Regions from separate parts of the Paenibacillus sp. NPDC101420 genome, predicted to be linked through region 3. Evidence: riboswitches for the same ligand, from Rfam matches in the RefSeq annotation. Region 3 holds a riboswitch; each other region holds the start of a gene.

Region 1 (3,861 bases), on a different contig from region 3:
AGTCGGTAAAGAGGATGCACCTGTTAAAATTGTTGAATTTGGAGACTTAAAATGTCCAGCGTGTTCCCAATTTGCAACTTCAGTTAAACCGAAAATTGTTCAAGATTTTGTCAACGAGGGAAAAGCAGCGCTCTACTTTGTAAATATGGCTTTCGTTGGTCCAGACTCTGAAACTGCCTCACTTGCTGCATTATCTGTTTACCATCAGAATCATGATGAATTCTGGAAGTTCTATGATGCTGTATATGCTCAGCAAGGTGATGAGAGCGAAGAATGGGCGACTGAAGATTTCTTAGTAAGCCTTGCGGAGAAAGAGAAGTTAGCTATCGATTACGAACTGCTGCGTAAAGATATCAAGGATCGTACGTATGCAGATGAGCTGAATAAGGGTATGCAGTTAGCTAGTGAAGCTGGGGTGACGACTACACCATCCCTTTATATCAATGGAGTAATGACTGCGGATCCATTTAACATTGAAGCGATTTCAACTGAGATTAACGACGCCGCAAAAGCTGTGGAGGCAAAGTGACAAAGTTCCTATCTTTTTGCAAGCGTAACTGCCTGTATCTGGCCTGGTTCGTCTCTTTAGTTGCTGTTGCTGGTAGCTTGTATCTGAGCGAAGTATTGAAATATGAACCTTGTAAGCTTTGCTGGTTCCAGCGAATTTTTATGTATCCTCAGTTATTCCTCTTGGGAATTGCGACGTTTCGAGGGGATAAAAGGATTATCCCATATGTTCTTCCACTAAGCTTGATTGGTGGTAGTATCTCGATCTATCATTATGCGGAGCAGAAGATTCCTGCGTTAAGTAAAGTGCTTCCTTGTACAATTGGAGTTCCTTGTAATAAGGATTACTTGAACTTTTTTGGATTCATTACGATTCCTTTCCTTGCATTAATCGCTTTTGTTTTAATTAGCATTTTACTTTGGTACGGACGTAAGGAAGAAGTGATGGAGTTAGATACAGAGGAAAGTTTAGGATTTTGATTTTTTAACTTTAAGTGATCCGAAAAAATGTGAAAAGTGATTAAAAACACGATCCAGAGGGATAATTGAAGAGAATGAAAGAGAGCATCCAATAAGACGCTGTATTTGCGCTTACTGGATGTTTTTTCATTCTTTTTTCATTTTTTTCAACGCTTTACTGTATACACTTTGTAGACTAATATTAGACCTTGTGAGAAGTTGAATATGCGCTGAATTTTCTTAGGAAAAACGGGGGAACCAAACTTGGCATATGTGCCAATGGGGTGAATCGGAATGGGTCGATTAGACTTTTACCGTAGGGCTAAACCACAGCCCGAATCCGCCAGCTAACCTCGTAAGCAAAGGTGGGATAATGACCATGCATAGCATGCGGATCATTTCCGTATGCTATTTTTAGTGTCTGCATTTATGAAATCCACCAATGAAAACAGCGCGCGGAAATTCCGTTTCAGCTCCCAAAGAAAGGAACTGTATCCACCATGGTAAGCAAGGTAAAACGACTATTGATCGGGCGTCCGATGAAGTCGAACGAACTCGATCATGAAAAGTTATCCAAGGTTAAAGCACTGGCTGTCCTGTCTTCTGATGCGCTCTCGTCTGTAGCCTACGGAACGGAACAAATTTTGATTGTACTGGTGGCTGCGGGGTTTACTGCCATCTGGTATTCCCTGCCAATTGCATTAGCCGTATTGGGCCTGCTGGCCATCCTGATTTTATCCTATCGGCAGACGATTTACGCTTATCCTCAGGGAGGCGGAGCTTACATCGTTGCCAAGAGTAATCTTGGTGTTCCGACAGGGCTCTTAGCAGGAGGGTCTTTGTTAGTGGATTACATTCTGACCGTAGCTGTTAGTGCGTCGGCAGGGACGGATGCGATCACATCGGCTTTTCCAAGTCTTCATAATCACACCGTTCTTATTGCAGTATCAGTTATTATTTTACTTACTTTGATTAATCTTCGCGGAGTTACAGAATCAGCTTCATTCATCGCAATCCCAGTGTATTTGTTTGTGGTGTCGATTGTAGTCTTGATTATCTCCGGTGTTATTAAATATGCAGCAGGTGGCGTGCATGCGAATGTCCCTGAAATTGGCTCTGCTGTTTCTAATGTTAGTTTGTTTCTACTATTAAAAGCCTTCAGTTCTGGCTGTTCGGCACTTACGGGTGTAGAGGCTGTATCTAATGCCATTCCAAACTTTAAAGCACCTGCTGAAAAGAACGCAGCCAAGACCTTAATGGTCATGGGGGTTATACTTGGATTTATGTTTACAGGTATCACACTACTGGCGTATTGGTACGGCATAGTGCCTGATGAAAAGGCAACGGTTGTTTCTCAGATCGCTGAATCGACCTTTGGCCGCGGAACCTTATATTTTTTCATTCAAGGTATTACAGCAGTAATTTTGTTCTTGGCAGCTAATACAGCTTACTCAGCGTTCCCGCTGCTCGCATTTATGTTTGCAAAAGATAAATATATGCCACATGCTTTTATGGTTCGTGGTGACCGTCTAGGTTTCTCTAATGGTATTATTTTTCTAGGTGTTCTGTCTGCTGTGCTTGTAGCTGCATTCCACGGAAATACAGAAAGCTTGATTCCACTTTATGCGGTTGGTGTATTCATTCCTTTCACATTGTCACAGCTAGGAATGATGGTTCATTGGTTTAAAACAAAACCAGCGGGATGGAAAAAAAGATTTGTTGTAAATACCATCGGTATGCTGACTACATTGACGATTACGCTTATTTTTATCATCACTAAATTCTCAAGCGTATGGATGGCTTTCATTTTCTTACCTGCTGTAATGTTCGTGTTCCACCGGATTCACAGGCACTATTTGAACACTGCGGATCAGCTTCGTATATGCCCGAGTACAGATAAACCTTTGATTAAAGGCAGTACAGTTGTTGTTCCTGTTGCGGGTGTAACACGTGCTGTACTACATTCCATCAGCTATGCCAAGTCTCTAACGGATAATGTTGTAGCCGTGTATGTTGGCTTTGATGAAGAGGACATTCAAAAAATGGAGCAACGGTGGGAGGAATGGAATCCGGGTGTACGCCTGATCGTACTTCGTTCCAGATATCGCAGTATTATTCGTCCGTTAGTGAAATTTATTGATACAGTGGAGTGGAAGACCGCAGCGACGGATCATATCACGATTCTGATTCCACAGTTTATAACTAAGCATTGGTGGCAAGCTGTACTTCATAATCAGACCAGCTTTTTAATCCGTTCGTATCTAATGAATTCAAAAGATGTTGTAGTTGCGACTGTCCCATATCATTTGAATAAATAATGGATCATTGAGGAGAGGCTATATCCGGAACGTTCGGAATATAGCCTTTTTTTGTATTTTTAAGAAGGGAATTATTGCAAATCCACAAAATTTAAAATTTATATGTTGACATAGAGAATGAGAATCAATATCATTTAAAAGTGAGACTGAGGTAGTCAATACCTTTGAATAACATAGGATGCACACACTAGGAGGGTATTTAATGTTTTTGTTTAACAGAAAAAGATTTGGAAGCATGAAATTAACGATGGTCGGATTAATGGTGATGGTGCTATTCTTATCCGCTTGCGGTAATAATAATCCCGGTAACGCTTCAAACGCAGGAACAGAGCCAACGACGGCACCTACTGCTGAAGCTACAGAAGCTCCTGCAGCCCCTAAGACGTTAACGGATGCAATGGGACATGAAGTAACGATTCCAGCTAATCCTGGGCGTGTACTGGGTTCTTATTTGGAGGATGCTTTGGTAACTCTAGGTGTGACTCCAGTAGCGCAATGGTCAGTGACAAATGGTATTCAAGATTATCTGTCCACTGAATTGAAGGATGTTCCTACGATCAGCTACGATCTTCCGCTC
Region 2 (3,861 bases), on a different contig from region 3:
ACGTATTGGCATGGCTTATATACATCTTTATCGTGCGCCTGTTCCTTCTATATATGCAGTTTGGGTATACCAGCGGCACGGGGATGTTCTCCTCCTTATTCATTTGCTTGAAGTCGCTGATTCCGGCAATAGGAATTTCAACCATACTTGGTGCAGCAGGCCTGATCCTTTTGCTAGTGTGCGGAATAACGGGTATCTTCTGTCCTGGCCTACCAGCACTTCTTATTCGTCAACTTTCATCACTGCCCTCAACACTCTTCAAAATGTGGGGAATTTCAGCTCAATATCATCTATGGCACAGTAAAGCATTTCCACAATAATTTGAAGCTTTACAGAACATAATATAAGAGTCCCGGTTCCTAAATCAGGAGCTGGGACTCTTTCGCGTTATAGACAAATTATGAGGATTTGCAAAATCGTAAAGACTTTGTTACAATAAGTCCTGTTCCATTGGTAACAAGTTTGTAATCATTTGAAACGATTTCTACATAACTTCATGTATTTGTCGTAGTCATGTCGATAATTCACTATCTGGTGCATAAAACGCCGAATTCCTTGCACCGGGAAGTGGGGGAACCATATTTTGGGTGAATTGATCTCGCTTTGCAGTGATCATAGGGGAACCTTCTACCGAATCCTTAAGCTAACCTCACAGGCATTGGAAGGGGTACAATTTTTTTGAAGAATTTAAGAAAAGCATGCGTCGCTGCGGCGCTAGGACTTGTGATGGCGTTCTCTATTGGTGGAGGAAGTGCCTTTGCAGATTCTAAGATGGACAGTGTTATTTCAAAGACAATTGGAGTTGCCTATAAAACCGGAGGCACTAGCACTGCCGGGTTTGACTGTTCTGGATTTACTACGTATGTATTCAAGAAGGTGGGTCTTTCTTTGCCCCGTACTTCAAAAGCTCAATATAATGTCGGAACTCCTGTAGCTAAAAGTAAATTACGTTCAGGTGACCTAGTTTTCTTTAACACATTGGGCAACGGCGTATCCCATGTCGGCATTTATGTTGGAAACGGAAAATTCGCACAATCATCATCTTCATATGGCGTGACCATCACTTCACTTAGCCAATCCTACTGGGCCAATCGCTACGTTGGTGCTAAAAGAGTAATGAGTACTTCCTCATATCAAGCTATAGCCTACGATTAATACTTCCCCACAACTATAACCTCACAATTACATTATATAGACCTGGGTTTGATTATTGACTTAATCGAATCCAGGTTTTCTTTTGCCTTATTATATTCTTTACACCTCTTGAACGGACTTTAAACACTTTTATTTGATAAAAATTTCAATAAATATAAAAATTAGTTTAATATTATCGCTTACATATACATTTTGTCTTTAAAAAAACGAATTTTTCTGCATGATTATGTTAAAAACGATTGCCAAGCGGCACTCTGTTTGTTACAATAACTGCAGTAAGATTTTAGTAACATTTTTGTAATCATTAAGTTGTTATTTACAAAGGTTTTGTCATGTATTGATTACAAGCTATTCCTAATCAACAGTATCAGCCGAGTTTCCTAACTATTAGGAAAACGGGGGAACCAACTTTGGGTGAATTGACCTCCATTTTTAGAGGGGTCATAGGGGACCTTCAACCGAACCCTTAAGCTAACCTCGTAGGCATCCGGAAGGGGTATAAACTTTTGAAGAAGAAGCTAGCAGCAGCAGTACTTAGCTTTTCCATTATTTTCACCATCGGAGCAGGAAGCGCTTTCGCGGATTCCAAAATGGATAAAGTGATCGACAAGACCATCGGAACTAAGTACGTATCCGGCGGCATCTCCACAAATGGATTTGATTGCTCCGGATTTACAATGTATGTATTTGATAAAATTGGTATAAACCTACCACACCAATCAGGTTCCCAGTATCAAATGGGTACTGCTATCTCCCAAGATGATTTAAGATCTGGAGATCTTGTATTCTTCAATACAAGTGGTAAGGGTGTCTCCCATGTCGGTATTTATGTCGGTGAAGGCAAGTTTGCACACGCATCTTCCTCCCGCGGTGTAACGATTAGCTCCCTGAGTGATAGCTACTACGTGAAACGCTACATCGGTGCTAAACGAATTATGAGCACAGATGCTTATCATTCTGTTGCTTCTGAGACAGAAGATAATGATGATGTTCAATAAGTAAATCGTACATAGGCTCTTTTCCAAGATGTTGATTCTTGGGGAGGAGCTTGTTTTTTGTCTTATTTAGTATTTACCCCTCTCAGAATTTGTAAAACAATAATCCTCATAAATTTCTGAGTCGACCATGCCTCTTTTTGTATATAATTAGTTACAAGCATAAACGCCTTCGATGTCCTTATAAGGACCATAAGTATTTAAAGCTAGAAATATAAGACATTTAAAGTCCCCCCGTGAAAGGAGGTCCTTGACCTTATGATAAATCCCTCTGTTACTTTTCATGTAGCGCCTATGGAGACCAGTCACGCGGAAGAGATTTGCAACTGGGATTACACTGCCCCTTATAATATTTACGGCTGGATGCCGTGGGAGCAAATGCAGGCTCTTGGAATCGAGTTCGGTGACCCTCAGCTACGGAATGAGCAATATGTCTCCATACTAAATGGGCAAGGGATTTTGTGTGGATTCGCGCAGTTGTTTCCAATGGAAGGTGTTGTTCGCTTGGGGATTGGTATGCGCCCTGATCTATGCGGTCAAGGTCTAGGAAAAATATTCATGGATGCAATCGTGCAAGCAGCCTTGCTTCGTTATCCTGAGCGTGAGATTGATCTAGAGGTTTTGACCTGGAACCAGCGGGCGATCCGAACTTACCAAAAGTGTGGATTTACGATTACCGATACGTATGAACGCCTAACCCCCACAGGAAACAAACCTTTTTATTGCATGGTCTATGATAAATAATATTAAATTCCATATTTTTCAATGATTTGATGGCATTATCGTTCATTTTTTTGTCACAAACCCTATGATAACGCTTCACCTTGAGCTATAATGTAGGGAGCAGCTTACATAGAAGGGACGAACTGGGATGCAGAAATGGATCATGAGCGGTTTGTTTTTTGCCGCCTGTGCCTTTGCGGTAGTACTTATGTTTACACTTCCAGGTAAAGAAGAGGTAGCTGAACAGAATAAGCCGACGATGCCGGAAGTCCAATTGGATGCGGCAAAGGCCGAAGCAACCGTGAAAGCCAGCTGTATCACCTGTCACGGCGATCAGCTTCAAGGTGGAGTTGGACCCAGTCTTCAAAATGAAGGCGGTCAGCATGATGCTGAAGAAATCTACAGTATCGTCACTAAAGGACGCGGTCAAATGCCTTCCTTTAAAGAAAAGCTAGCCCCTGAGGAGATTGCAAACGTCGCCCTCTGGCTCTCAGAGAAAAAGTAACAGTAACTACTACCTAAGCAACTAAAAACGCCCGTGCCGGAAGATAGTTCACTATCTGCGCACGGGCGTTTATTTATGAGTTTGGGTGACACTAACGATTTTTCTCAAAGGCTTCATTAAATTCATGTGCCTCTCGAATATCTAGAGCTGTAATACCGTCTTCCTCATTTGATTTCAGTCGTAAAGTCACTGTCTTATAATCAATCGTAATATGTGGATGGTGATCAAAGGCTTCTGAAATGGTGGCTACTTCATCAACGAAAGCAATACCCTTCATATATTGGCTGAACATATATTTTCGCACCATGGTATTCTCTTCCAGCTTCCAACCTTCCAGCTTGCTGATCTGCTCACGCAGTTCTTCTTCCGTAAATAACAATTCGTTTCCTCCCTTACTAAAAATTGCAGTAAAATCCGCAGGTCCCTTTACTCGTCATATTCGTTAAACAAAACATCCCTTAGCTTCTGAGGTCCAAGGGATGT
Region 3 (3,861 bases):
GTATGGGTCCCGTCAGCAGCTTTTTTCTTTTTACAGTACTCATCTTATTCTCCCTCTTCCTACCGTAAGGTTAGATATTCTGCAATGGGGCCGAGTACAATGACCGGCAGGAACGTCAACGCACCGATAATCACTACTGTACCAATCAGGATTCCCGTAAACAGTCCATTGTCTGTGCGGAACGTGCCAATCGTCTCAGGAACCGGCTTCTTCTTAAGCAGAGAACCTGCTACCGCCAGCATTGCAATGATAGAGACATAACGACCTAGCAGCATGACAATCCCGGTTGTGACATTCCAAAAAGTTGTATTGTCTGCAAGCCCTTCAAATCCTGAACCATTGTTCGCGGCAGAAGAGACATATTCATATAACACTTGGCTGAGTCCATGGAATCCAGTGTTCGTAATCGCCCCTTGCCCCAAATCGGTCAGGAACGCAGCTGCGGTTGGCACAAGGATAATGAACGGATGCACAAGGATCGCTATGGCAATCAGCTTCATCTCCTTGGCCTCTATTTTCCGTCCGAGGAACTCCGGTGTCCTGCCGACCATGAGACCGCACAGGAAGACACCCAGAATCGCATACATCAGCATATTGATCAGTCCGACACCTTTACCACCGAAGACATTGTTGAGCATCATCAGTGCAAGAGGCGTAATGCCTCCCAGCGGCGTCAGCGTATCATGCATATTGTTAACACTACCTGTCGTAGCTGCGGTTGTTACTGAAGTAAACAAGGAAGACTGCGGTATGCCGAAGCGCACCTCTTTACCTTCCATACTACCTTGTGAAGATTCTATTCCTAGTGCATTGATCGCCGGATTGCCTTTCGATTCAGCATAGAAGTTTAGGCTTAATAGCAGAACAAACAAGGTCATCATTGCGGTAAAAATTACCCAGCCCTGACGTTTGTTCTTGGCAAACAATCCGTACATATAAGGGAGCGAAGCTGGCAGCATCCACATAGAGAGAATCTCTAGCACGTTCGTAAGTGGATTAGGGTTCTCAAAAGGATGCGATGAATTGGCTCCGAAGAAGCCGCCACCATTGGTGCCCAAATGCTTGATCGATTCCAGAGAAGCTACTGGACCGATAGCAATTTGTTGCGTTTGCCCCTCTAGTGTAGTGACTTCAAGCGATGGTTTGAGTGTTTGCGGCACATGTAGTCCTACCAGTACCAATGAAACCAGCAGAGCTAGAGGAATGAATACACGAATATGTGCTTTAACGAAATCCTCGAAGAAGTTCCCGACTGATTTCCGTCCTGTGATCCCTCTGACAAAGGCAACCGCAACAGAAAATCCGCTCGCTGCAGACGTGAACATCATCATCGTGATGACAGCCATTTGTGAAAAATACGAAAGTCCCGTCTCCCCGCTGTAATGCTGCAGGTTTGTATTAGTCATAAAACTAATCACCGTATTGAACGAAAGCGTCTGTTCCATATCCGCAATTCCATTCGGATTTAGCGGTAAACCCCGCTGCAATCGAAGAAAGATATAGCTGAAAGTAACCAGTACGATATTCGTTAAAACAAAGCTGAGCGCATACTTCTTCCAGGACATACCGTCCCGTTTTTTCAGGCCGATCAGCTTAAAAATCCCTTTTTCCATACCTCCAAACCATCGATCCGTACGGTTCGGTTCATTAGAAAACACATAATATAAATACGTGCCCATCGGCTTAACCAGCAAGATGAGAATTACGATTACAGTAACAATTTGCAAAATGCCCATGAATGCCCCTCCTTAAAATTTCTCCGGATGAATCAATGCATAAACCAGATATATAAACAGCAGTAGGGTAACAGCGATTACTAGAATCACAGCTTATCCCTCCCCGTATCCTCAACTACACCTGCACACCAGCGCATAAATCCATAAAATAACCCGTAAATTACAGCTAACGAAGCCACCATATACAGATCCATCATATCTTCCGCACTCCTTCTTTTATCCTTAATGAGGTGATCTATCTACCAGAAAATCAGCATCACCGCTGTGGGAATAGATTACATAACTCGCGCCAAGTCTTTTATAGACCAATCTAGGATTTATTGAGCTTGTAATTACAAAAATCGGCTGTGTCGTCCAGGTACGGCACATCTGAATGTAACGGCAGCATAACGTAAAGCTGCTCTCGAACAGATATACCCGGCCTACCGGAAACGGCGGGCGAAACCAAGTATTCTGATGGCGGGTATCAACTAGAACGACTTGTTCAATCCCCATCTCTTCGAGTAGGGCCTTCTCAGGCAAGTTGTTGGTCAATCCGGCCATCTTAATGCCTCTGAATTTTAGAAGCTTAATAAAATGTTCGCCTGCCTTCGTTGGCGCACATACCAGTACATATTCATTCTGATCTGTCATCTCTTATTCTCCTCAAATGCTTTGCTTGTAAGATCAGAGCTTGATCACCCTGATCTTGAAAGAAAAGCTACCGCTAATGATGAATATAACGACCTCTTCGTGAGGTTTTCCATAAATGCTTTGCTTAAAAAAGCACAGCAAAAAGCCACAAAGGATTCTCCTCTGTGGCTCGCTAGCGGTCACATTGCACTCATCCTCTCTCCATACGCTTACGAGGTTAGCTGTCGGATTCGGGCGGTGAGAGTCGCCCTACCTGTATAGATGCGAGCTCACTGGCATCTTCTACAGGATTCACCCCATAACCGGCTTCCGACTCTCACATCGTCTGCCGATTGTTGGTTCCCCCGCTTTCCTTATCGGAAATTAAGCGGATCAAATATTCGATTGTTGTTGAAACAGGAGTAATCATACCCTTATGCAGGAAGTATTGTAAAACCTGATTGATGCCAAAATAATGCAAATTAAAAACTATTTTCGCATTGGATAGCGCTTACTTGATATCCAATCTCTCTATATCTCTTGTTTACTCGAGTTTCAATCCATTAGCGAAAAACGGTCATACCATGTGATTTTATTCACCACGATTAGTGAAATCACCAAAAATCGCCTATATAAGAAAGGAAACAAGAAAGCGAGATTAAGCGAGGAAGAAGCCCGATAACTCGCAATAAATACCTATTTGGTTCCCTTTTTCGTCGTAGTAGGCAGGATTTGGTTTAAATTGCGCTCAAAAGAACACTTTCTGTTTTTACAGAAACACCTTGAAAAGAGTATGATTCGGGTTGAATCTATTTCACGAAATACATTCAACGCTGAGTTCCTGCATTTGCAGGGAACGGGGGAACCATCAGGCCACATGGCCTACTTGGGGTGAATCCGAAGGAGACTGTTCAAGTCTCACATAGGTAGGGCGACTCTCACCGTCCGAATCCGACAGCTAACCTCGTAAGCGTAAAGAGAGAGACCCTTGATCCGCCACGCTTTGGCACAGGTGTGTGTATACCTGTATTCCAAAACCGCAGCAGAGGTCCTCCTCTTGCTGCGGTTTTTGCGTTACCTGAATCTATAGGGTGATAGCATGCTGGACGGGGTGAAAGAAATGAAACACTATTATTGGGGAACTCAGCAAGGGCTACTTGAGCCGATAAGTCTAAATTATGTTTGCTTTGGAGCGTTGTGGTTCGAAGAGGATCATCACAGAACTATTGTCGGCTATGCTTTTGGTCAGAAGCAGATTGAATCACTTCGCCATTTCAGCAGCCCATCTACCTGTGAATACTGTATGGACCGAACAATTATATACGAAATATATAAAAATATCCGAGAAAAGCAACAGCTGCAGGATTGGTCAGCACACCAACGTTTTCCGTGGCTCACCGCTTTTAAGGAACCGTGGAAAGACGTTGCAGTCGGTTGGTACGTAATGAGATCCCGCAACACCTTTCCCTTACATTTATCCGTTATACGCAAACAGAAATTCCGACTATGGCTG
Region 4 (3,861 bases), on a different contig from region 3:
CAAACATCGCCAGCCGCTTGTACAGCTGCTTGCCATTACAATATCCGATTCCAAGCAAATTACCAAGTGCCATACGTCTTTCAGCTGCCCGAGGGTGTACAAGCATTCCAGCGGCCATTAAATCATCAAGTCCAATTAAAGCAGGTGCACCTTCAAAAGAGGTATGTACATTCCGCAGCGCATGACGAATCGCCTCTGGTGAAGCGTTCTCCACACCGATATCTCCCTTGCGGGTTGCGTCCTTCTCAGGAATGAAGGCATGCTTACAGCCCGGCACCTTTGCGGACACAATCTTACGAATTCGTTCACCCGCATGATCCGGGTCAGTAAGGATAATCACTCCTCTACGCTCCATAGCAAGCGCGATCTTCGCAATTACGGTCCGGTCTACAGCCGAGCCCCCTGTTTCGATCGTATCTGCTTCTACAGCACGTTTAACAGCGACGGTATCACTCTTACCTTCAACGACAATTAATTCCTTAATCATATCTCTTGACTCCTTCCAAAAAAAGCAAAAAAGAAGAGGTTTCGCTCCTCTTCTTTTGGTTAAAGAATGTATAAGTGATGAGCGGTTGCTCTGCGATCAACGAAATGATCATCTGGCGTTCCTTAACGGTTATCATCACTATAGCTTATCAAAGAATAATTTGCAAAAGCTTCAGCCTAGTTTAACTCCGGCTTCACAGGTCCAATCACATAAACGGTACGTGATTTACGTCCGAAATTACGCACATGGCTCAGTGAATCATAATAGACATCTACTTTATTGCCTTTAATGGCACCGCCAGTATCTTCTGCTCGGCGGAATCCAAGCCCCTCGATATATACCCACCAGCCAATAGGAATTACATTCGGGTCTACCGCAATTGTACGACCTTCCGTTACGCGTGTTCCGGAAGCAGTTTTGTTACCAATACCTGGCTCTTCTGATGAATAAGCTGTCATGGAGACGTTCTTAATCATCTTCTTGTACTCAAAGTCTACGCCAGCCTTGCTTGTGACATTATTAGTCTTAGCGCTAACCTTAGCCGTTTTTGAAGTGGTGTTTGATTTGGAAGTTGTTGTAGTCTTAGCTACAGCCGGCTTAGGAAGTGCTTTGGTACCAACGGCAATAATCTTATCTTTCGTTACCGTTTGTACTTCCTTACCAATCATGCGCATAGAGGCCAGTTCTCCGTCTTGGTAGATCTTCTCAATATGCTGAATCATGACGCCTGGTTTGCCTGCCTGTGCCACTCTAACTGTTCCCACAGTAAGGGAGGGGTCTGCTGTCTTGATGACTCTGAAGGGTAAGTTAGTTGTTCGCTGTACGGTCTGTTTGTTGATGCGAACAATCTTAACCTCCATGTTTGCAGAAATGGTGGTGTCTAACGAAGGGAAAATCTTATCATGACCTTCTAGGGTAATGCCCATTTTCTCAATTGCTTTACCAATTGTGTCCTCGGTCGTATATAACGTTTTTGTTGCTCCATCCGCAGTAAGACTAATTTTCTGCGCACGATTGATAACGACACGGTCACCGTCTTTTATTTCATCACTCAGACCTAAAGATAGTTCATCATGCGGCTGCAGCGAAATTTGCTCTTTCTCCAACACATCACCAAGAAGCGCTTCCCGCGTTTCAAGCGTCTGTGTTTGCCCGTCTATTACTAAAAATAATTGTTTGTTACTTTGACCGTGTACGTACAGCAGAATAAGTAGCGCGATAGCGACTGAAATCACGCCTGCAAGTAAAAGTACGCGAGTATTTACTTGCTCCCACCGTAATGCGAAAGACCTGCTGGATGACTGCGAATCATGGGATACTTCTGGTTGGAATACGCCCATTCTCTCCATCCTCCTTACATAGCCCCGTCGTCAATTGTATATCATGAGGACTGAATTCCTTTGACGAAACTATTTGAGATTGTCACAGGACACGCACGTAATAACTTAGCGTCTCCTGCTCATGGATCGCCTGCTCGGCACAGCTACTCCCACCCCTGTTATATAACAGTATGTGGGCAACATTCTATTTATTCAAAAATAAAAAAGCCTAAAAAGAGTTCAACTGAGGACTCTTTCGTGGCTTCTCCAATATCAGAATAGAGAATGCTTGTGCACGAGGTTGCCTCTCTTACTTGCGCTTACGGGGTTAGCTGTCGGGTTCGGACGAAAGAGAGACGCCCTATTTCAGGTCACCCGCTCATGGCGGTTGCCCTTAAATTCACCCCAAAGACCACGTGAAGAAATCAAATACTGTCCTACGGCACGTCTAAACCGTATTTAAAATACAGGCATGCGGTAGGTCAATATTGGTTCCCCCGTTCTCCATACGGAGACTCAGCGAGACGATCCATGAATCAATGGCTGTCACTATAACACAGCTCACATCACTGAAAAGATGATATCCTGTTTTGATGCATGTTGTAAAGGACGATTCAACCACGTTTACGCAAAAATATGGTTAAAATATTGTAATATTCAGCCGTTTTTATATTAAAAAAGTTTAATATATCGGCCATTCTCTATTTTTCACCTGTTTTGCTCCCGTTTTCACTCAATCCCAAATCGTTCCAGTGCGTTCGCATACGTTATTTTAGCCAATTCTTCCCATGTTAACCCTTTAATTTCAGCTGCTGCCTCTGCTACAAGCTTCACATGAGCGCTCTCATTTCGCTTCCCGCGGAAGGGGTGTGGAGTCAAATATGGAGCATCGGTTTCGATCAATAATCGGTCTAGTGGTGTCTGCGCAAGCACTTCTTTTGGCACTCTTGCATTTTTGAACGTAATGGGTCCTCCAAAGGATAAATGAAAACCAAGATTCAAGCACATTTTAGCTGTTTCCCAGCTTCCTGAGAACGAGTGCATCACGCCTCCAACCTCATTTGCTTTTTCCTCCCGTAAAATCCGTACAACATCCTCATGTGCATCACGATCATGAATACAAATCGGCATATTTAATTCACGGGCTAGTCCAATTTGCTTGCGAAAAACTTCATGTTGCACATCCTTGGGAGAAGTATCCCAGTAATAATCCAGTCCGATTTCACCAATAGCCACTACTTTTTTATGACTGCATAGAGAAGCGATCCAATCGAGATCTCCTTCTTTCATATCAATCGCATCCTGAGGATGCCAACCCACTGCCGCATAAATATAATCATAAGATTCCGCCAGCTTCATCGTTGAGGGAATCGTCTCCCGATTAAATCCGATATTAATCATCTTGCTAACTCCTGCTTCTACAGCACGAGCGATAACTTCTTCGCGATCCTCGTCGAATTGAGGTGCATCCAGATGCGTATGTGTGTCAAACAGAAACATTTTAACCCTCACTCCTTGTTCTTTTTTTAATATAAGACAATATAAGTTTCACGCTATCCGTGATATCTTATTTTTCTACTCTTCCTGTCAAAAATCCCATATTTTCTTGTATTATTTTGCAAAAATCTCTGCAATAGAAGCAGGCAATCGCGTAAGCGCATTTCTTAACTTATCCTGAGGAAAATAAAGATGATATCTTCCACGGTGAATGCCGCTAATAGAACGCACAATATCCGACACCTCTGAAATTTCCCGCAGATGATCATGCCGATCAAGCAGCAGAATTTGTTTATTGTCAAAAGCTTCTCCCGGACGGAACACATCATAGGGCAGATCTGTCGGAAAATCAATCTCCAAATCATATTCTGGGTGAAGTCCCGCTGCCGCAAAACTGCTGCGAATTTCAGTAATCATATCTGTATCGAGATTCTCCACCTCAACATATTTATAAAGTTTACGATGAATAAAACGGGTACACAAGTCGCTTAGTAGCTCATCTTTCTCAAGCGTCCACTGCATAAAAGCCGTCTGTACCAGTGCTTCATCCAGCATTAA

Evidence for each region. A riboswitch is a leader RNA that binds a small molecule or an ion and turns the genes downstream of it on or off. The one in region 3 is predicted to bind cyclic di-AMP.
Region 1: another riboswitch for cyclic di-AMP. It lies ahead of ACQKMP_RS29410 (APC family permease); the one in region 3 lies ahead of ACQKMP_RS19855 (hypothetical protein).
Region 2: another riboswitch for cyclic di-AMP. It lies ahead of ACQKMP_RS30335 (C40 family peptidase); the one in region 3 lies ahead of ACQKMP_RS19855 (hypothetical protein).
Region 4: another riboswitch for cyclic di-AMP. It lies ahead of ACQKMP_RS29970 (3D domain-containing protein); the one in region 3 lies ahead of ACQKMP_RS19855 (hypothetical protein).

What each region holds. Positions count from the first base shown of each region.
Region 1 covers NZ_JBNNSE010000012.1:59,697-63,557, reverse strand. The annotation lists gene ACQKMP_RS29420 (DsbA family protein) at 1-529, shown strand, start outside; gene ACQKMP_RS29415 (disulfide oxidoreductase) at 526-987, shown strand; cyclic di-AMP (ydaO/yuaA leader) riboswitch at 1,185-1,343, shown strand; gene ACQKMP_RS29410 (APC family permease) at 1,467-3,284, shown strand; gene ACQKMP_RS29405 (ABC transporter substrate-binding protein) at 3,487-3,861, shown strand, end outside.
Region 2 covers NZ_JBNNSE010000015.1:24,841-28,701, forward strand. The annotation lists gene ACQKMP_RS30325 (hypothetical protein) at 1-320, shown strand, start outside; cyclic di-AMP (ydaO/yuaA leader) riboswitch at 535-673, shown strand; gene ACQKMP_RS30330 (C40 family peptidase) at 727-1,155, shown strand; cyclic di-AMP (ydaO/yuaA leader) riboswitch at 1,515-1,656, shown strand; gene ACQKMP_RS30335 (C40 family peptidase) at 1,662-2,153, shown strand; gene ACQKMP_RS30340 (GNAT family N-acetyltransferase) at 2,409-2,894, shown strand; gene ACQKMP_RS30345 (c-type cytochrome) at 3,022-3,378, shown strand; gene ACQKMP_RS30350 (4a-hydroxytetrahydrobiopterin dehydratase) at 3,470-3,757, opposite strand.
Region 3 covers NZ_JBNNSE010000004.1:438,141-442,001, reverse strand. The annotation lists gene kdpB (potassium-transporting ATPase subunit KdpB) at 1-43, opposite strand, end outside; gene kdpA (potassium-transporting ATPase subunit KdpA) at 60-1,736, opposite strand; gene kdpF (K(+)-transporting ATPase subunit F) at 1,749-1,826, opposite strand; gene ACQKMP_RS19855 (hypothetical protein) at 1,959-2,369, opposite strand; cyclic di-AMP (ydaO/yuaA leader) riboswitch at 2,560-2,749, opposite strand; cyclic di-AMP (ydaO/yuaA leader) riboswitch at 3,170-3,335, shown strand; gene ACQKMP_RS19850 (hypothetical protein) at 3,469-3,861, shown strand, end outside.
Region 4 covers NZ_JBNNSE010000014.1:11,007-14,867, reverse strand. The annotation lists gene rnmV (ribonuclease M5) at 1-487, opposite strand, end outside; gene ACQKMP_RS29970 (3D domain-containing protein) at 664-1,827, opposite strand; cyclic di-AMP (ydaO/yuaA leader) riboswitch at 2,109-2,338, opposite strand; gene ACQKMP_RS29965 (TatD family hydrolase) at 2,536-3,306, opposite strand; gene ACQKMP_RS29960 (HD domain-containing protein) at 3,418-3,861, opposite strand, start outside.